Regions from separate parts of the Micromonospora musae genome, predicted to be linked through region 1. Evidence: riboswitches for the same ligand, from Rfam matches in the RefSeq annotation. Region 1 holds a riboswitch; each other region holds the start of a gene.
What was found. A riboswitch is a leader RNA that binds a small molecule or an ion and turns the genes downstream of it on or off. The one in region 1 is predicted to bind cobalamin.
Positions count from the first base shown of each region.

Region 2: it holds a riboswitch for cobalamin, as region 1 does, so the genes downstream of both, D7147_RS05995 (acyl-CoA thioesterase) here and D7147_RS06510 (energy-coupling factor ABC transporter permease) in region 1, are expected to answer to the same signal.
Region 3: it holds a riboswitch for cobalamin, as region 1 does, so the genes downstream of both, D7147_RS03445 (ABC transporter substrate-binding protein) here and D7147_RS06510 (energy-coupling factor ABC transporter permease) in region 1, are expected to answer to the same signal.
Region 4: it holds a riboswitch for cobalamin, as region 1 does, so the genes downstream of both, cobN (cobaltochelatase subunit CobN) here and D7147_RS06510 (energy-coupling factor ABC transporter permease) in region 1, are expected to answer to the same signal.

Region 1 covers NZ_RAZS01000002.1:471,908-476,989, forward strand. Annotated here, with positions in the region: gene D7147_RS06505 (ribonucleoside-diphosphate reductase subunit alpha) at 1-1,263, opposite strand, end outside; cobalamin riboswitch at 1,396-1,614, opposite strand; cobalamin riboswitch at 1,869-2,041, shown strand; gene D7147_RS06510 (energy-coupling factor ABC transporter permease) at 2,069-2,746, shown strand; gene D7147_RS06515 (energy-coupling factor ABC transporter substrate-binding protein) at 2,743-3,057, shown strand; gene cbiQ (cobalt ECF transporter T component CbiQ) at 3,058-3,807, shown strand; gene D7147_RS06525 (energy-coupling factor ABC transporter ATP-binding protein) at 3,801-4,697, shown strand; gene nhaA (Na+/H+ antiporter NhaA) at 4,855-5,082, shown strand, end outside.
Region 2 covers NZ_RAZS01000002.1:331,504-336,585, forward strand. Annotated here, with positions in the region: gene pdxR (MocR-like pyridoxine biosynthesis transcription factor PdxR) at 1-354, shown strand, start outside; gene D7147_RS05980 (cupin domain-containing protein) at 396-812, shown strand; gene D7147_RS05985 (NAD-dependent epimerase/dehydratase family protein) at 815-1,630, shown strand; gene D7147_RS05990 (LysE family translocator) at 1,730-2,356, opposite strand; gene D7147_RS05995 (acyl-CoA thioesterase) at 2,360-2,872, opposite strand; cobalamin riboswitch at 2,998-3,213, opposite strand; gene D7147_RS06000 (ATP-binding protein) at 3,929-5,082, opposite strand, start outside.
Region 3 covers NZ_RAZS01000001.1:731,868-736,949, reverse strand. Annotated here, with positions in the region: gene D7147_RS03450 (M14 family zinc carboxypeptidase) at 1-1,072, shown strand, start outside; cobalamin riboswitch at 1,214-1,352, shown strand; gene D7147_RS03445 (ABC transporter substrate-binding protein) at 1,434-2,372, shown strand; gene D7147_RS03440 (FecCD family ABC transporter permease) at 2,425-3,501, shown strand; gene D7147_RS03435 (ABC transporter ATP-binding protein) at 3,543-4,280, shown strand; gene D7147_RS03430 (VOC family protein) at 4,421-5,082, opposite strand, start outside.
Region 4 covers NZ_RAZS01000011.1:34,200-39,281, forward strand. Annotated here, with positions in the region: gene D7147_RS25645 (hypothetical protein) at 1-84, shown strand, start outside; gene D7147_RS25650 (MBL fold metallo-hydrolase) at 113-847, opposite strand; cobalamin riboswitch at 1,115-1,287, shown strand; gene cobN (cobaltochelatase subunit CobN) at 1,604-5,082, shown strand, end outside.

The sequences.
Region 1 (5,082 bases):
GTCCTTGAACGTCATCCACCCGTTGCCGGTCTGCGCGAGCGTGCGCATCATCCGCCCGTACAGCTCCCGGGCCTTGACCGTCTTCACGGCCTTCTTCTCGGCCGCCCGGTACGCCTCGTCGAACTCCTCGCCGTACAGGTCCGGCAGCTCCGGCGCCTCGGACGGGTCGATGAGCGACCAGTCGCCGTCCGCCTCGACCCGCCGCATGAACTCGTCCGGGATCCAGTTCGCCAGGTTGAGGTTGTGCGTACGCCGGGACTCCTCACCGGTGTTGTCGCGCAGCTCGAGGAACTCCTCGACGTCCGGGTGCCACGGCTCCAGGTACACGCAGGCCGCCCCCTTGCGCCGGCCGCCCTGGTTGACCGCCGCGACGCCGGCGTCGAGGGTCTTGAGGAACGGCACGATCCCGTTCGACCTGCCGTTCGTGCCGCGGATCAGCGCGCCACGGCCGCGCACCCGCGACCAGGCGATGCCGATGCCGCCGGAGAACTTCGACAGCTTCGCCACCTGGTGGTAGCGCTCGTAGATCGAGTCCAGCTCGTCGCGGGGCGAGTCGACCAGGAAGCAGGACGACATCTGGGTGTGCCGGGTGCCCGAGTTGAACAGGGTCGGCGAACTCGGCAGGTACGCCAGCGACGACATGAGCCGGTAGAACTCGATCGCCTCGACCGGTGTCTCGGAGAGGCCGCACGCCACCCGCAGCAGCCAGTACTGCGGTGTCTCGACCACCAGCCGCGACTGCGGGTGCCGCAGCAGGTAGCGGTCCGCGACCGTGCGCAGGCCGAAGTACTCGAACCGCAGATCACCGGCCGGTTCCACGGCGTCGTCCAGCTTGCGCGCGTGACGTGCCACGAACTCGGCCGTGTCGTCGCCGATCAGGCCCAGACCGTGGGCGTACCGGATGGACTGGCTGAAGCTCTCGACGCCCTGCCCGCGCACCTCCTTGTCCACGTAGGCGGCGAGCAGCCGCGCCGCGAGCTTCGAGTACTGCGGCTCCTCACCGATCAGCTCCGCAGCCGTCTGGATGGACAACTTGTCCAGCTCCGCGGTGGTGGCCCCGTCGTACAGCCCGCTGATCGTCCGGGTGGCGACCCGCAGCGGGTCCACCTCGCCCAGGTCGGCGACCCACCGCTCCACCGCCCTGACGATCTTGTTGACGTCCACCGGCTCGGTGTCGCCGTCGCGCTTACGGACCTGCATCACATGCCGACGCTGCTCCGGCACCGCCTGATCGACTGCCGCCTGCTCCTGCGTCGCCGTCATGTCCCCTCCTCACGCATGTCCACTGTCGACGAACGCGCAGGAGGAACGCCACTGGCCGCCTCACGGCAGGCCGGCCGTGACCGGCCGGCTGATGGCGTCGGCCGTCCCGCGCGGCCTCCGACCACCGCACGCGACGCGTGCGGCGCGCTGGCAGGTCTTCGGACTCGCGGGCGTGACCGGGGGAGACCGGTCGCCTACTGGCCGTCGCTTCCCAGGCCCGTCGGGCCCAGTGCTCGATGACGGCGTTCGTTCCCACTCACCGCTGCGGGGCAGTCCCGGATTCGCACCGGGTTCCCTCTTGCCTCGGCCGCCCCGTGCAGGTGCGGCCGAACCAGCTGCGTGAGACACCATATATGCCGCCGTCGGCGGGTCGGCAACACCAGATGTCGCGTCCGCGTGTCGCCTTTCTCTCACCGTCGCCCGGGCGCGTGCCGTCCGCCGCGATGCCGTGGCCGGGAGCATGTCGTCCACCGGGGCGCCGTCGTCGTCGGTCGGGCGACCGGCGTCGTCCCCGGGTCGGGCTCCGTCCGGTCCGGACGCCGCGGCCGGGGGCGGCGTACGTCACGCTGCCCGTCGGGCGCTTGCCCCGCCCGGTGACGGCCCGATAGCCTCTCGCCCGTCAAGGTGCACGGGAAGCCGGTGAAATGCCGGCGCGGCCCTCGCCACTGTGACCGGGTAGCGATCTCCGAGAAACGCCACTGGGCCCATCCGGGCCTGGGAAGGCCGGAGTGAGCGTCGATCCGGAAGCCAGGAGACCGGCCTTGACGGGATCTCATCCACGAGGTGCTGGAGAGGAAGGTCGTCGATGCACATCGCCGAGGGGTACCTCCCCCCGATACAGGCCGCGGCGTGGTTCGCGGTGTCCACACCGTTCGTCGTCCACGGCAGCCGGGCGCTGGTCCAGCAGGTCCGCCAGGACCCGGAGTCGAAGCTGCTGCTCGGCGCCGCGGGCGCGTTCACCTTCGTGCTCTCCGCGTTGAAGATTCCCTCGGTGACGGGTTCCTGCTCGCACCCGACCGGCACCGGCCTGGGGGCGGTGCTGTTCCGACCGCCGGTGATGAGCGTGCTCGGCGGCATCGTGCTGCTCTTCCAGGCGGTGCTGCTCGCGCACGGCGGGTTGAGCACACTGGGCGCCAACATCTTCTCGATGGCGATCGTCGGCCCGTGGGTGGCGTACGCGGTCTACGCGCTGATCCGCCGGCTCGGCGGCGGACTGGACGTGGCGGTCTTCGCCGCGGCGGCACTGGGCGACCTGGCCACCTACTGCGTCACCAGCGCCCAGCTGGCGCTGGCGTTCCCCGACCCGGCGACCGGCTTCGTGGGCGCGCTCGTCAAGTTCGGCGGGATCTTCGCGGTGACCCAGATCCCGCTGGCCGTCAGCGAGGGGCTGCTCTCGGTGCTGGTGGTACGCCTCCTGACCCGGGTCAGCGGCGACGAGCTGCGCCGGCTCGGCGTGCTGCGGAAGCCGGCGGTGCAGGCGTGAAGCGCTTCTCCCGGGTCAACCTGCTCCTGCTGCTCGCGGTGGTGCTGCTGGCGGTGGCGCCGGTGGCGCTCGGCCTCGGTTCCGGTGAGGAGCCGTTCGCCGGCGCGGACGCGCTCGCCGAGCAGGCGATCGTCGACGACCACCCCGACTACGAACCCTGGTTCTCGCCGATCTACGAGCCGCCCTCGGGCGAGGTGGAGTCCGCGCTCTTCGCGCTCCAGGCGGCGCTCGGCGCCGGTTTCCTCGGCTACTACTTCGGGGTCGCCCGGACGCGGCGGCGGTACCGCATCGCCGAGCAGCCGCACGAGTAGGTGTTCGCTCTCGACGTCGCGGCCCACACCGGCCCGTGGCGGTCACGGCACCCCGGGGAGAAGGCGCTGCTCTCGCTCGGGTTGCTGGCCTGCGCGGTGATCCTGCCGCCGTGGCCGGGCGCGCTGCTCTCCGGCCTGGCGGCAGCGGTGCTGCTCGTCGGGCCGGCACGGGTGTCGCCGGCCGTGGTGCTGCGGGCGGCGAGGGTGCCACTGCTCTTCGTGGCGACGTCGACGGTGCCGCTGGTGGTGACGGTGCACGCGCCGATCCGGCTGACGGTCAACACCGCCGGCTTCGGCACGGCGGCGCACACGGCCGGCCGGTCGGTGGCGGCGCTGACCTGCCTGCTGCTGTTCAGCGCCACCACGCCGCTGTCGGAGGTGCTGCCGAGGCTGCAACGGCTCGGGGTGCCCGCGGCGGTCACCGAGGTCGCCGCGCTGACGTACCGGATGCTCTTCCTCCTGGTGGAGAGCGTGCGCGCGGTCCGGGAGGCGCAGGCGGCCCGGCTCGGCTTCCGGACCTGGCGCACCGCCTACCGGTCGCTCGCCGGGCAGGCGGGCGCCATCTTCGTGCGGGCGTTCAGCCGGGCACGGCGCCTCGAGGAGGGGTTGGCGTTGCGGGGATACACCGGTTCGCTCGCGGTGCAGGTCGAGGCGCGACGGATGTCGCCGCCGTTCCTGGTGGCGAGTGGAGGACTGCTCGTCCTGATCGTCGCGGTGACCGCCGCCGTCGTCGTCGGGCCACAGTGGTGACCGATCCGCTGCTGGACGTCGCCGGCGTGCACTTCGCCTACCAGCCGGGCCGTCCGGTCCTCTCCGGCGCCGACCTCCGCGTCGAGCCGGGCCAGCGGTTGGCCGTGGTCGGCCCCAACGGGGGTGGCAAGACGACCCTGTTCCGGCTCGCCGCCGGCGCGCTGACGCCCGGCGCCGGCCAGGTCGCCGTCGCCGGTGTCCGGGTGCGGCACAACCGGACGGGCCTGCGCGCGCTACGACAGCAGGTGCAGCTGGTGCTCCAGGACCCGGACGACCAACTCTTCTCCGCCAGCGTCCGGCAGGACGTCTCCTTCGGGCCGGTCAATCTGGGGCTGCCGCCGGAGGAGGTCCGACGCCGCTGCGACGAGGCGCTGACCGCGCTCGGGGTGGCCGCGCTCGCCGACCGTCCGACCCACCTGCTCTCCTACGGCCAGCGCAAACGGGTGGCCATCGCCGGGGCGGTGGCGATGCGACCCCGGCTGCTCATCCTGGACGAGCCGACCGCCGGGCTCGACCCGGCCGGGGTGGAGGCGTTGCTGCGGACGTTGGACGACCTGCACGCCGCCGGCACCACCGTGGTGCTCTCCACCCACGACGTCGATCTCGCCTACCGCTGGGCGGACGCGGTGGCCGTGGTCGCCGGGGGTGAGGTGCGCACGATGCCGGCGGCCGCGGGGCTGGCCGACGCCGGCCTGCTCGCCGCGGCGCACCTGCTGCCGGCCTGGGCTCCGCTGGTGCACCGGTTGCTCGACCGGATCCCCGGGCTGGCCGGCGCCCGCCCCGGCTCGGCCGCCGACCTCGCCGCGCTGCTCACCGCCGAGTCGGAGCGGGAAGCCGGCGGGCGACCCCCGTCGCACGGGGAGACGGCAGGCAGCCGGTCCGCCGGCTGACCCGGCTCGTCCGCCACGGTGTCGCCGGGGCCACCGAGCTGCGTGTTCCGGACCGGACCGCCGCGGTGTGCCGGATCAGCGCCGAGCGCACTCCACCGGACAGCTAGGGTGAATTGCCGGAATCCGGACGGCAGGGGAGACGGTCGAGGAGAGCGCGATGACGAGAGGCGCCGGCCGACCACGATGGTCCGGTCAGACCACGTGGGTCGGCCGGTTCGACGCCTCGCTCCGCTCCTTCCTGCGTACCGAGACCGGCAGCGCCCGCCTGGTCGTGCTCGCCACGGTGGCCGCTCTCGTCTGGGCGAACGTCGGCCTGTCGTCGTACGAGTCGTTCTGGCACACGCCGCTCTCCCTGCGACTCGGCGACTGGGAACTCGCCCGCGAC
Region 2 (5,082 bases), 140 kb from region 1:
GTGGACGGCGACTACGACCGGCACATCCGTCGCATGCGTCTGATCTACCGGCGGCGCCGGGCGGAGTTGGCCGAGCGCCTGGCCGAGGTGACCAGCACCCCGCTGGAGGGGATCGCGGCCGGTGTGCACGCGCTGCTGCCGCTGGCCTCGGCGGCGCAGGAGCGGCTGCTGATCCGGGCCGGGCACGGCCAGGGCCTGCACCTGACCGGTCTGCACGGCAGCGGCTACTGGCACGAGCCGGCGGACGAGCGGCAGGCGGCGGCCCTGATCCTCGGGTACGCGGCGCCACCCGCGCACGCCTGGCGAACGGCGCTGACCCGGCTGGGTCAACTGGTCCAGCAGAATGCTGCCTGACCGGTCCATTTCACTGGTCCGGATCGGGCTACGTTCGATGCATGCAGAAGATGAAGATGGGAAACAACGAAGCCACGCTGCTGGGTACGGTCATGCCACCGGAGCTGCCACCGGGCTCGCACGTGATGACGGCGATCATCGAAATGCCGGCGGGCGACCCCGGCTCGCCACCGCACCGGCACTCCGGTCCCGTCTTCGGCTACCTGCTCGAAGGCGAGATGATTTTCGAACTCGAGGGTGAGCCGGAGCGAGTGATCAAGGCCGGTGAGGCGTTCTGGGAGCCCGGCGGTGACGTCATCCACTACCAGGCGGCCAACAACCTGCCCGACCAGGCGGTCAAGTTCCTGGTCGTCATGGTCTGCGCGCCGGACAAGGAGATGCTGGTGCTGGTGAGCCCCGAGGAGCTCGAAGCGCGCAAGGACCGCAGGGCGCCCCGGCCGACCGACGGAGCGGCCTGATCATGCGGATCCTGCTCGCCGGCTCGACCGGCGTCATCGGCCGCCGACTCGCGCCCCTGCTGACCGCCCAGGGGCACCAGGTCGTCGGCCTGGCCCGCAACGGACCGCTCGCCGTCGACGTCTTCGACCGGGACGCGGTGGCCGCCGCCGTGCGCGACGTCCGGCCCGACGCGGTGCTGCACCAGCTCACCAGCCTGAGCACCGGTGACCGCGCCGCCAACGCGCGGCTGCGCCGGGTCGGCACCCGCAACCTCGTCGACGCGGCGCTCGCCGCCGGGGTACGCCGGATCGTGGCCCAGAGCATCACCTGGGCGTACGAGCCGGGCGCCGAGCCCGCGACGGAGGAGACCCCTTTCGACCTGCACGCCGTCGAGCCAAGGCAGCACACCGTGGCCGCTGTCGCCGCGCTCGAATCCGCCGTGCAGGAGGCGCCCGAGTGGGTCGTGCTGCGGTACGGCACGCTCTACGGCCCGGACACCTGGTACGCCCGCGACGGCCTGATGGCCCGGTTCGCCGCCGCGGGCCAGCTCCCCGCGGACGCCGACGTCGCCAGCCTGCTGCACGTCGACGACGCCGTGGCCGCCGCGGCGGCGGCCCTGGAGTGGCCCACCGGCACGGTCAACGTCTGCGACGACGAGCCCGCCGCCGGCAACGTCTGGGTGCCCGCGTTCTGCGCGGCCGCCGGGGTTCCCGCGCCCGCGCCGACCGAGGGCGAACGGAACGGCTGGGCCCGGGGAGCGAACAACCACTACGCCCGCAAGCACCTCGGCTGGGTCCCGGAGCACCCCTCCTGGCGAACGGGGTTCAGCACCCTGTGAGCCGTCCACCCCGCCACGGCACCGGCCGCCCGGCCCACGGCCCGGCCGCCCCCGCGCGGCTCCGCCGTGCGGAACCGCCCCCGGTGCCGGGCGGGCGCCCTACGAACTCGTCGCCAGGCGGAGCCCGAGGGCGACGAAGGCGACCGCGCAGATCCGGTTGATCCGCCGGGCCCAGCGGCCGTCGGCCAGCCGGCCCGCGAGCCGCCCCGCACCCACGCCGAGAGCGATGTCGACGGTGAGCTGCACCGCGACGAAGAGCGCGCCGAGCAGCACCAGCTGGGCGGTGACGTCGCCGGAGGCCGGCGAGACGAACTGCGGCAGGAACGCCACGCTGAACAGGATCATCTTCGGATTGAGCAGATTGGTCACCAGTCCACGCAGGAACGCCCGGCCGGGCCGGGCGTCCGCTCCGTCGGTGGCGATGGCGGGTCCGCCGGCGCTGCGCAGCGCCCGCACCCCGAGCAGGACCAGGTACGCGGCGCCGGCCCAGCGGATCACGGTGAAGAGCACTGGCGAGGCGGAGATCGCCGCCGCGAGGCCGCACACCACCGCCGTGACGTGCACCGCCTCACCGGCGGCGACACCGAGCGCCGCCACCACCCCCGCACGGGCGCCGTAGCGGGCCGCGTTGGCGAGGACGAACATCATGTCCGGGCCGGGGGTGAGCATGAGGACCACGATCGCGGCGAGGTAACCGGCGAGGGCGGCCGCGGAGAGACCGAGCACGTCTCAGCCCTCCTCGGCGTCACCGAGCAGGGCGCGCCGCAGCGCCAGCCGGTGCTCGCGGCGGATCTCCGCCTCGCGGTAGCGACGCCGGTCCTCGTCGGTGTGCGGCAGCAGCGGCGGCACCCGACGCGGCTGGCCCGCGTCGTCCACGGCGACCATGACCAGGTGCGCGGTCGCCACGTCGACCGGCGGCACGGCCCGGTCCCACCGGTCCGCGGTGACCCGGACCGCCAGCTCCATCGAGCTGCGTCCGGCCCAGGTGATCCGGGCGTCGACGTGCACGACGTCGCCGACGCGGACCGCGCGCAGGAACGCGGTCTCGTCGATGGCCGCGGTGACAGCCGGCCCGTCGGAGTGCCGGGCGGCGACGACCCCGGCGACCGAGTCGATGAGGTTGAGGATCCGGCCACCGTGGACCGTACCCATCAGATTGGTGTGGTGCTGGTCCATGATCTGCGACAGCGTCAGGTGGGACGCCGACGGCGGCCGGCCGGCGAGGGTGATGGTGTCGTGCACAGTGTGGTTCGTCCGTCCTCGGGAAGCACACCACCGACCCCGGTGAGCGCACGTCGAGGACGCGCCGACGGCTGCGGCGCCTCACCCGCCCGACCCGCCCGCGAGGTCGACGGCAGCGCACACACCTCGTGTGCGCAGCGCGGGCAGGTCTTCGGACTCGCGGGCGTGACCGGTGCTCACCGGTCTTCTACTGGCCGTCGCTTCCCAGGCAGGTAGCCCAGTGCCGATGACGGCGGTCGTTCCCACTCACCGCTGCGGGGCAGTCCCGGATTTCCACCGGATTCCCTCTTACGACGTACGGCCGGATCACGACCGGACGAACCAGCGCCACCCGGCAGCCTACCGCGCGTCGATCGACCACCGGGCAGGGCGGACGTCGGCTGTGAGCTATCCCCGGCCGGGCGGGGGCGGTTCATCCTGCCGGGCCGGTGGGCTGCTACCACGGCCGTCGTGGGGTGTTCAACGTCGGCGGCCCGGCCACGATTCTGGCCCGAGGATGCCACCGGTCACACCCCGAGAGCGAACCAAACCGCCCAGCCGGGGGCGGCGCACCCCAGCCCGCGCCGCCGATGAACCGGACATCGTTCGTCAATCACCCCGGCCGCGACCGGTGATCGACTCGGGTTCCTTGAAGTCGGCCATTCACGCGGCCGGGACACCCCGACGTCAAGGAAACCGAGTCGATCTTCGACGCGCAGGGGGCGATGAGCGCGATGTGTCCGGTTTGCGAGGCCGGGAGAGGCAGCGGGCAGTGCCCAACGACCGGGCTCTGCCCCGGGGGTGTCGGCCCGATCCGCGTGAAGGTCCATTCGAGGGGCCGCGCGGGGCCGCAAACCGGGACACCGCGCGCCAATCACCCCGATCACCAGTAGCCCGGGGGCGATCAGGGCGATGTGTCCCGAATGGGGTACCGGCGGGGCGGCGGGGCCGGTGACCACCGCGGGTGGGCGCGGTGCCGGGGGCGCTGCCGGGCGACGCGGTCGGGAGGGAGCTCCACCCCGCGTCGCCCGAACCGGTGAGCCGTGCGCCGGTTCCGCAGCGGCCCGCCGTTCGCCGTCAGGTCATCGCGATGTGTCCGTCGGGCGCCTGGCGCGGCCGCTGGACCGGTCGGCGCAGGTGCGCCTCGATCGCCTCGATGATGCGTGGACGCAGGTCGGCGGTGCGGATCACCGCGTCGACCGAGCCGACCTCGACGGCCCGCTGGACGCTGTGCACCCGGTCGAACTCCGCCGCCACCTCGCCGAGCTTCTCCGCGCGGACCGACGAGCGCAACTCGCCGAGCTCGGCGGTCAACGTGGCGCGGTCGGTGCCGGCGGCCGCCGCCACGCGGGCCTCCAGCTCCCGCACCCGCGGGTCCGCCGCGGTACGGGCGTCCACCTCGCCGGTGAAGACCACCGCTGCGGCCGGGGCCCCGCCGAGCACCGAGGCGAACGAGCCCTCCAGCGCCAGCACGGTCATGTTGGGGTTCAGCGCCTTGGAGAAGACGACGAACGCTCCGCCGTGGTACCGCGAGATCACGCAGAAGACGATGGGCCCGCGGAAGTTCACGATCGCCCGGCCGATCTCGGCGCCGTACTCCAGCTGCAGCTCGCGCAGCGACTCGGGCGAGCCGTCGAAGCCCGAGAGGTTGGCGAGCACCACCAGCGGCCGGTTGCCGCTGGCCGCGTTGATCGCCCGCGCGGCCTTCTTCGACGAGCGGGGGAACAACGTGCCGGCGGTGTAGGTGTCCGGGCCGTCGGTGGGCGGGAAGCCACGCCGCGGCACCGACCGGGACTCGATGCCGAGCAGGCACACCGGAACCCCACCGAGGTGTACGTCCTGCACCACAGCGGTCTCGGCGTCGGCCATGCCCGCCCAGCGCTCCAGCACCGCGTGGTCCTGGTCGGAGAGGGCGCGCATCACCGTCCGGATGTCGAACGGCTTCTTGCGGTCCGGGTTGGCCGTGGCGGAGAAGATCTCGCCGACCGTGCTGAAGTCACTGCCGGCCACCACGTGCGGGAAGTCGGAGACGTCGCGGTCCACCGGGTCGGTGCTGCCCGCCCGCCGCGGCGCGCCCTCACCCGGCGCCACGTACGTGTGCTCGTAGTGCGCCATCAGCACGTCACGCGCCCCGGCCAGGTCCGGCGCCCAGTACTGCGCCTGCCCGTTCGGGCCCATCACCCGGTCGTAGCCGCCGATACCGAAGTTGTCCTCGGCGGACACCCCGCCGG
Region 3 (5,082 bases), on a different contig from region 1:
CTGCTGCGGCGGCTCGTCGGGCTCGACCTCGTCGGAGACCTACCGGGGCCCGTCGGCGTTCTCCGCGCCGGAGACCCAGGCGCTGCGGAACTTCGTCAACAGCCGGGTGGTCGGCGGTGTGCAGCAGATCAAGGCCAACATCGACTTCCACACCTACTCGCAGCTCGTGCTCTGGCCGTTCGGCTACACGACCGCCAACACGCCCAGCGGGATGACGGCCGACCAGTACAACACCTTCGCCACCATCGGCCAGCAGATGGCCGCCACCAACGGCTACACGCCGGAGCAGTCCAGCGACCTCTACATCGCCGACGGCACCAGCATCGACTGGATGTGGGCGGCGCACGGCATCTGGGCCTACACCTTCGAGATGTACCCGGGCTCGGCCGGTGGCGGCGGCTTCTACCCGCCCGACGAGGTGATCCCGGCGCAGACCTCCCGCAACCGGGAGGCGGTGCTGATGCTCAGCGAGTACGCCGACTGCCCGTACCGGGCGATCGGCAAGCAGACCCAGTACTGCGGTGGCGGTGGCGGCACCACTGTCTGGTCGGACACCTTCGAGACCGCCACCGGCTGGACGGTGAACCCGAACGGCACGGACACCGCGACCCTCGGGGCCTGGGAGCGGGGCGCCGCCCAGGCGACCACGTCCAGCGGCGCCAAGCAGCTCACCCCGTACGCGGGCGGCAACGACCTGGTCACCGGCCGGCTGGCCGGCGCCGGGGCCGGTGACTACGACCTCGACGGCGGGGTGACCAGCGCCCAGTCGCCGGCGGTGACGCTGCCCGCCGGCGGCACACTCACCCTCTCGCTCGCCTGGTACCTGGCGCACGGCTCGAACTCCTCGTCGGCCGACTACCTCCGGGTCAGCGTGGTGCACGGCGGCGGCACCACCACCCTGCTGAACCAGGCCGGGGCGGCGACCAACCGCAACGGCTCCTGGGCGGTGGCGAACCTGAACCTCACCCCGTACGCGGGCCAGAGCGTACGGATCCTGGTCCAGGCGGCGGACGCCTCGGGCGCGAGCCTGGTCGAGGCGGCTGTGGACAACGTCACCATCACCGCCTCCTGAATCGGTGGGGCCCCGTCCCGCCCCCGACGGGGCCCCACCCTGCCCGCCACGGATCGGGGCATATCGGTAACCACCGCCCGATCGACCCGGACCCCGACCGGTCGGGTGATCGGCCACGCTGGATGGGTTCGTTCATCGATCGGGCCCGCTCGACCCGTGCGCTACCGTCTTACCGACCGTTCCACAGCGAAGCCGGTGAGAACCCGGTGCTGTCCCGCAACTGTGATACCCCGCCACGGCGGGGACGAGCCAGGTCGCCTGCGGACCGGTCGCGACCCGCGCTCTCGAGGAAGGGCGCTCGCGGACGGGCGCTCGGCCCCTGTCGGCGAAGCACCACGCTCCTCGACCGACAGGAGGACCGATGTCCAGACGTACCCCTCGGCTGCTCGCCGCGACCCTCGCGGTCGCCGCGCTCGCCCTCGGCGCCTGCGCCGAGAAGGCCGACGACGCCCCCGGCGCCGGCAGCAGCAGCCAGTCGGCCGCCGCCTTCCCGGCCACGGTCGGCAACATCACCCTCGACGAGCGTCCCGAGAAGATCGTCTCGCTCTCGCCGAGCGTGACCGAGATGCTCTTCGCCATCGGCGCCGGTCCGCAGGTGACCGCGGTCGACGACAACTCGGACTACCCGGCCGGGGTGCCGAAGAGCGACCTCTCCGGCTTCCAGCCGAACGCGGAGGCGATCGCCGGCCGCAACCCCGACCTGGTGGTGATCTCCGACGACCGCAACAAGATCGTCGACCAGCTCGGCAAGCTCAAGATCCCGGTGCTGGTGACCCCGTCGGCGACCACTCTGGACGACACCTACCAGCAGATCACCGACCTGGGCACGCTCACCGGGCACCCCACCGAGGCGGCCGACCTGACCCGCCGGATGCGGGACGACATCGCCACGCTGGTGAAGGACCTGCCGCAGCGGTCGGAGAAGCTCACCCTCTACCACGAGCTGGGCACCGAGCTCTACAGCGCGACCAGCAAGACCTTCATCGGTTCGCTCTACGCGATGGCCGGTCTGGAGAACATCGCCGACCCCGCCGACGCCGACAACAAGAACGGCGGGTACCCGCAGCTCTCCCAGGAGATCATCGTCAAGGCGGACCCGGACTTCATCTTCCTCGCCGACACGAAGTGCTGCCAGCAGAGCGCCGACACGGTCAAGGCGCGCGCCGGCTGGTCCGGGCTCACCGCCGTGAAGAACAACCAGGTGGTCGCCCTGGACGACAGCGTCGCCTCCCGCTGGGGGCCGCGGGTCGTCGACCTGCTGCGGGCGATCGTCGACGCGGTCGCCAAGGTGCCCGCGTGACCGAGGGTCGACCGTGACCAGGGTCGCACCCGTGGCCCGCGATTCGTCGCCCATCCGGCCGGCCGAGACGCCAACCCCGTCCCGGCCGGCCGGCCTGCGACCGCGCTGGCTCGCCGCCGGGCTCGTCGCGGTCCTCGTCGCGCTGGTCGCCGGAGTGTCGCTCGGCCCGGTCACCATCCCACCGGGCAGCGTCGCCGCCGAACTGCTCAACCTGCTGCCCGGGGTGCACCTGGAGAGCGGGCTCAACGAGCGGGAGATCGCCATCGTCACCGAGCTGCGGCTGCCCCGGGTGGTGCTCGGCCTGCTCGTCGGCGGGATGCTCGCCCTCGCCGGCGGCTGCTACCAGGGCGTGTTCCGCAACCCGCTGGCCGACCCGTACCTGCTCGGCGTGGCCGCCGGGGCCGGCCTGGCGGTGACCGCGGTGATCGCCCTCGGCGGCGCCGGCTCGGAGGGCGCGCTCACCGGCCTGCCGCTGACCATCCCGCTCGCCGCGTTCGTCGGCTCGCTGGGAGCGGTGGCGCTGACCTACCTGCTCGGTGCGGCGGGCGGCCGCAGCCGCTCCCCGGCGATGCTGATCCTGGCCGGGGTGGCGGTCTCCGCGTTCCTCTCCGCCGGGCAGACCTACCTGCTCCAGCGCAACGCCGACAGCATCCAGGCGGTCTACTCCTGGCTGCTCGGTCGGCTCGCCACCGCCGGCTGGCACGACGTCCTGCTGGTCCTGCCGTACGCCGTGCTCACCGCCGTCGTGGTGCTGCTGCACGGCCGCGAGCTGGACGTCCTGTCGGTCGGTGACGACGAGGCGAGCAGCCTCGGCCTGCACCCGCAGCGCTCCCGCTACCTGCTGATCGCCGCAGCCTCGCTCGGCACCGCGGCGGCGGTCTCCGCGACCGGCCTGATCGGCTTCGTCGGCATCATCGTGCCGCACACCATCCGACTGCTCGCCGGGTCGAGCTACCGGGTGATCCTGCCGCTCTCGCTGCTCTTCGGCGCCGCGTTCCTGGCGCTCACCGACGTGGCGGCGCGCACCGTCGCCGCTCCCGCCGAGATCCCGATCGGCGTGGTCACCGCCCTGCTCGGTGGCCCGTTCTTCGTCCTGATCCTGCGCACCGCCCGACGGGTGCTGACGTGAGCGCCGCACCCGCGGTCGAGGTGCGTGACCTGCACGTCACCATGGACCGCACGCCGATCCTCGCCGGCATCGACCTGACCGTCGCCGTCGGCGAGTGGGTCACGGTGATCGGCCCGAACGGCGCCGGCAAGTCGACCCTGTTGCGCGCCGTCGGCGGCCTGCTGGCCGCGCCGGGCGCCGTGAGCCTCTTCGGTACGCCCATCGAGTCGCTGCCCCGGCGGAACCGGGCCCGGGTGGTGGCCACGGTGGCGCAGTCCCCGGTGGTGCCGCCGGGCATGCCGGTGCTCGACTACGTGCTGCTCGGCCGCACCCCGTACATCCCCCCGCTGGGGCGGGAGTCGGCCGCCGACCTGGCCGCCGTGCATGAGGTGCTCGCCCGGCTGGACCTGACCGGCTTCGTCCGGCGCGAACTGGCGACCCTCTCCGGCGGGGAGCGGCAGCGCGTCTTCCTGGCCCGGGCGCTCGCCCAGGGCGCCACGCTGCTGCTGCTCGACGAGCCGACCAGCGCGCTCGACATCGGCCACCAGCAGGAGGTGCTGGACCTCGTCGACCAGCTGCGCCGCGAGCACGAGCTGACCGTGGTCGCCACCATGCACGACCTCTCGATCGCCGGTGAGTACGCCGACCGGATGGTGCTGCTGGCCGAGGGGCGGGTGGCCGCGGCCGGAACGCCCCGTGAGGTGCTCACCGAGAGCCTGCTCGCCGAGCACTACAAGGCCAGCGTCCGGGTCCTCGACGGCGAGCACGGTCCACTGATCGTCCCCGTCCGCCGCCGCTGACCCCCTTCCCTCGACGGGCCTCTTTCACTGAACGAGTGGTCATTCCACCCGGAATGGCCACTCGTTCAGTGAAAGTGTCGACGCTCCCGGTGCGGCGGGAGGGCGGGCGGGTTGGGCGGGTGTGGGGTGGGGTGGGCGGGTCAGGGGGTGCCGATGTCGATGATCGAGAAGAGGGCGCCCTGGGGATCGCGGAGCGCCGCGAACCGGCCCGTCGGAATGTCCCTCGGCGGCACCAGGATCGTTCCGCCCAGCGCGGCGGCGCGGGCCGCCGCGGCGTCGGCGTCGGCGACCGCGAAGTAGACCGTCCAGTACGCCGGCAGGTCCGCCGGGAAGTCGTCGGCGAGCGGAGGCATCATCCCGGCCACGATCTGCGCGCCGAGCCGCCACCCGGTGTAGGTCATCGCGCCGACCACCTGGTCGTCCGGCTGCCAGCCGAAGACCAGCTCGTAGAAGACCTTCGCTCCCTCCGGGTCGGGGGTGACCAGTTCGTTCCAGGCCATCGCGCCCGGCACGTTGAAGACCTCGCCACCGGGCATCGACATCGGCTGCCAGACGCTGAACGACGCGCCGGCCGGGTCGGCGAAGACCGCCATCCGCCCCCGGTCGAAGACCTCGAACGGCGGCACCACCACCTGCCCGCCGGCCCGTTCGACCCGGCCGGCGACCAGCTCGGCGTCGTCGGTGGCCAGGTACGTCGACCAGATCGGCACCTGGTCGGGGATGGCCGGTGGGCCGGCCCCGGCGACGGCCTGCCCGCGCAGCTGGAAGACCGTGTAACCGCCCGCCTCCGGCTCCGTCGCCA
Region 4 (5,082 bases), on a different contig from region 1:
CCGCTCTACGAGGCCGGCCGCACCGGCTACCCGGAGCGGATGCGCGCCTGGAACCGGGCCCACCCCGAGCGTCGGGCCCGCTGACGCGCGAGCAGGCGCGCGTCGACGTCCCTCAGCCGGCCTCGGCCCGGGCCTGCGCGCGGGTCATCGGCGCGGAGTGGCTGGCGACGTACCAGTCGTAGTCGTCGTCGAGCAGCCGGCGGACCAGCCCGAGGTCGGGGCCGTCGTCCGGCTCGCGAAGGTGCGCCGGGGGCGGGTAGAAGGAGTCGCCGAGCAGCATGACGCCCGAGTCCGGCACCAGCACCACCGTCGAGTCCGGCGCGTGCCGGCCGCCGACATGGCGCAGCAGCACTCCGACCGGCAGCTCGTCGGCGTCGGTGAAGGTACGGGTCGGCGGCAACACCGCGAAGTCGTCCCACGAGTCCACCGCGAACGCGCGCGCCCGGAAACTCGGCGCGAGCCGAGGGTTCGCGCGGACCTGTTCGCGCAGGTAGCGGTGGCTCCACGGCCGGGCCGCCTCGGCCCGCAGCAGCTCCTGGCCGGTCACCTGCCCGACGATCTCCACGCCGGGCCAGGCGCAAGCGCCCCACACGTGGTCCCAGTGGTGATGCGTGTAGACGAGCCAGCGCGGTTCCGGCAGCCCCGCCGCGTGCAGCGCGGCCCGGATCTCCCGGGCGTGCGCCGGGCTCTGCCCCGCGTCGATGATCACACTGCCGCGCTCGTCGGCCACCACGGCGACGCCGGCCTGGACGGCCGCCGGGTCGGGATCGCCGGGGCAGAGCCAGACCCGTCCGGCGAGCTGATGGAACTGCATGCCGATGATGGCGACCTCCCCGGGATCGACCACGGACGCTCGCCGAGGCCCGGTCGATAGTAGTGTTTGGGGCTCGTCATCCGTGTGCCGGCCAGCGGTTCAGCGCGATCGCGGGCGCCGGACGCCGGCCGTGGGCGTCGGCCGGGCAGGCCGGCGAGCGTAGCGCCGGGCGCGCCGATCGGATGGCCGCCGCGCACCAGGTCGGCGGGGCCCCGGACGATGCCCGGAATCGATCTGACTCGATGACATCGACGCTGATCAGCCGCCCGGGGCGGCGTTGACCGGCCGGGACGGGTGTGGCAGCATTCGCGGCCTGACGGCAGTGAAGGAAGCCGGTGCGATTCCGGCGCGGTCCCGCCACTGTCATCGGGGAGTGAGCCCTCCTTGCGAGTCACGACCGCGTGCGGTTGGAAGGCCGGGGGTGAGCGTCGATCCGGGAGCCAGGATACTTCGGCCGTCGGGATGTGACCCCAGGGCGTGGAGACCCGAGGAGGACCCGATGACGCACCGCGTCCACCGTGCCGGCGGCGATCGCCGTGACCGGCCCAATACCATCGGCGCGCCCGCGCCGCAGCGCGCCCGCCGCGCCACCCGACCCCGTACTGCCGCGCCGACCGGCCACACCGGAGCGCCGCCGGGCGGGCTCGACCCCGCCGGCTGACCCGTACGCCGACCGCCGCGCCAACCGCCGGCTCCGGCCGGCCGACCGCGCCCGCTGAACCCCGCGCCATCCACCCCTCAGCCCGACCGCCCCGACGGCGAGCCGGGCGTCACTCTCCGGAGCCATCCGTGCGTACCCTGCTGCTGTCCACCTCCGACACCGATCTGCTCGCCGCCCGGGCCAGCGGCGCGGACTACCGGCTGGCCAATCCGGTCCGCGTCGACGCCGAGGCCGTACCCGCGCTGCTCGACGGCGTGGACGTCGCCGTCGTACGGCTGCTCGGTGGCCGGCCGGCGTGGCCGGACGGACTGGCCGCGGTGCTCGCCTCCGGCGTGCCGACGGTCGTGCTCAGCGGCGAGTCGGCGCCCGACGCGGAGCTGATGGCTGCCTCCACGCTGCCCGCCGGGGTGGTCACGCAGGCCCTGGCGTACCTGGTCGAGGGGGGTCCGGAGAACCTCGCCCAGCTGACCCGGTTCCTCTCCGACACGGTGCTGCTCACCGGCGAGGGCTTCGCGCCGCCGGCGCCCACCCCCGCGTACGGCGTCCACGGTGACCGGGCGACCGATCCGGGGCGGCCGACCGTCGGCATCGTCTTCTACCGGGCGCACGCGCTCGCCGGCAACACCGCCTTCGTGGACACGCTCGCCAACGCGGTGGAGGCGGCCGGGGGCAACGCCCTGCCCGTCTACTGCGGATCGCTGCGCGGGCTGACCGCGGGCGCCGGTCCGCTGGAGCTGCTCGCCCGCTGCGACACGCTGCTGGTGACCGTGCTGGCGGCCGGCGGCGCGGTTGCCGCGGACGCCTCCGCGGGCGGCGACGAGGACACCTGGGACGTGGGGGCGCTCGCCGCGCTCGACGTGCCGGTGGTCCAGGCGCTGCTGCTGACCAGCACCCGCGAGCAGTGGGCCGACTCCGACGCCGGCCTCACCCCGCTGGACGCCGCCATGCAGGTGGCCGTCCCGGAGTTCGACGGCCGGATCATCACCGTGCCCTTCTCGTTCAAGAAGATCGACGCCGACGGTCTCTCCGTCTACGCCGCCGACCCGGAGCGCGCCGCCCGGGTTGCCGGCATCGCGGTGCGGCAGGCCCGGCTGCGTGGGCTCCCCAACGCCGACAAGCGCCTCGCGATCGTGCTCAGCTCGTACCCGACGAAGCACTCCCGGGTCGGCAACGCCGTCGGCCTGGACACCCCCGCCTCGGCGGTGCGGCTCTTCGCCGCGCTGGCCGAGGCCGGGTACGACCTCGGCTCCACGCCGCCGCCCGACGACGGGGACGCCCTGATCCACGCCCTGATCGCCGCCGGTGGTCACGACGTCGAGTGGCTCACCCCCGAGCAGCTCACCGCCGCCGAGGCCCGGGTGCCAGGCGAGGTCTATCGACGTTGGTTCGACGAGGTGCCGGCCGCGCTGCGCGAGCGGATGCGCGCGCACTGGGGCGAGCCGCCCGGTGAGCTGTACACCGACGGCGGTGACGTCGTGCTGGCCGGGCTGCGCTTCGGCAACGTGGCGCTGCTCATCCAGCCGCCGCGCGGCTTCGGCGAGAACCCCATCGCCATCTACCACGACCCGGACCTGCCGCCCAGCCACCACTACCTGGCCGCGTACCGGTGGCTCGCCGCCCGGCCCGAGGACGGCGGCTTCGGCGCCGACGCGGTGGTGCACCTCGGCAAGCACGGCACCCTCGAATGGCTGCCCGGCAAGGGCCTCGGGCTCGCCGCCGACTGCGCCCCCGACGCCGTCCTCGGCGACCTGCCGCTGGTCTACCCGTTCATCGTCAACGACCCCGGGGAGGGCACGCAGGCCAAGCGCCGCGCCCACGCGGTCGTCGTCGACCACCTGGTGCCGCCGATGGCGCGCGCCGAGACGTACGGCGACCTGGCGAAGCTGGAGCAGCTGCTCGACGAGTACGCGACAGTGCAGGCCCTCGACCCGGCGAAGGTGCCGACCGTGCAGGCGCAGATCTGGGCGCTGGTGCGCTCCGCCGAGCTGCACCACGACCTGCACACCGAACAGATGCCCGACGCCGAGGACTTCGACGACTTCGTGCTCCACCTCGACGGGTACCTCTGCGAGGTCAAGGACGTGCAGATCCGCGACGGCCTGCACGTGCTGGCCGCCGCGCCGGTCGGCGACGCCCGCGTCAACCTGGTCCTCGCCGTGCTGCGCGCCCCGCAGGTGTGGGGCGGCAGCCGGGCCCTGCCGGGGCTGCGGCAGGTGCTGGCCGCCGCGCACGGGCTGGACGAGGCGACGTTGCTCGCCGCGCCGGGCGAGCGGCTCGCCGTTCCGGCCGAGCTGACCGAGGTCGTGGACGGGCCGGCGGTCACCGCCGCCGACGCGGTCGACCTCATCGAGGCCCTCGCGCGCCGGCTCGTCGTCGGCATGGAGACGCTCGGCTGGGACGCCGGGAAGGTCGACGCGGTGGTCGCCGAGGTCACCGGCCGGGAGCTGCCGGACGCGTCCGCGCTGCTGCGCTTCGCCGCCACCGAGCTGGTGCCCCGTCTCGACCGGACCACCGACGAGCTGGCGCACACCCTGGCCGCTCTGGACGGTCGGTTCGTGCCGCCCGGGCCGTCCGGCTCGCCGACCCGGGGGCTGGTCAACGTGCTGCCCACCGGCCGCAACTTCTACTCCGTCGACCCGAAGGCCATCCCCAGCCGCAACGCCTGGGACGTCGGGACGGCGCTCGCGGAGTCCCTGCTGGCGCGCCACCTCGCCGACACCGGCGAGTATCCGCGCTCGGTCGGGCTCACCGTCTGGGGCACCAGCGCCATGCGTACCCAGGGTGACGACATCGCCGAGGTCCTCGCGTTGATCGGCTGCCGCCCCACCTGGGACGACCGCTCCCGCCGGGTCACCGGCGTCGAGGTGGTGCCGCCGGCCGAACTGGGCCGCCCCCGGGTGGACGTCACCGTGCGGATCTCCGGCTTCTTCCGGGACGCCTTCCCGCACGTGGTCGCCCTGCTCGACGACGCGTTCCGGCAGGTCGCCGCCCTCGACGAGCCGCACGAGGAGAACTTCGTCCGGGCCCACGTCGCCGCCGACCTGGCCGAGCACGGCGACGAACGCCGGGCCACCGCGCGCATCTTCGGATCGAAGCCCGGGGCGTACGGGGCGGGGCTGCTGCCGCTCATCGACGCCCGGAACTGGCGCAGCGACGCCGACCTGGCCGAGGTGTACGCGGTCTGGGGCGGCTACGCGTACGGCCGGGGGCTGGACGGCCGGGAGGCGCGTGCCGACATGGAACGCTCCTTCGCCCGCATCGCGGTCGCCGTGAAGAACCAGGACACCCGTGAGCACGACATCGTCGACTCCGACGACTACTTCCAGTACCACGGCGGGATGGTCGCGATGGTGCGTCACCTCACCGGTGACGCGCCGGCCGCGTACGTCGGTGACTCGGCGATGCCGCACGACGTGCGCACCCGGACGTTGGGCGAGGAGACCCGCCGGGTGTTCCGCGCCCGCGTGGTGAACCCGAGGTGGATCGCCGCGATGCGCCGGCACGGCTACAAGGGCGCGTTCGAGCTGGCCGCCACGGTGGACTACCTCTTCGGCTACGACGCCACCGCCGGGGTGGTCGACGACTGGATGTACGAGAAGCTCGCGGC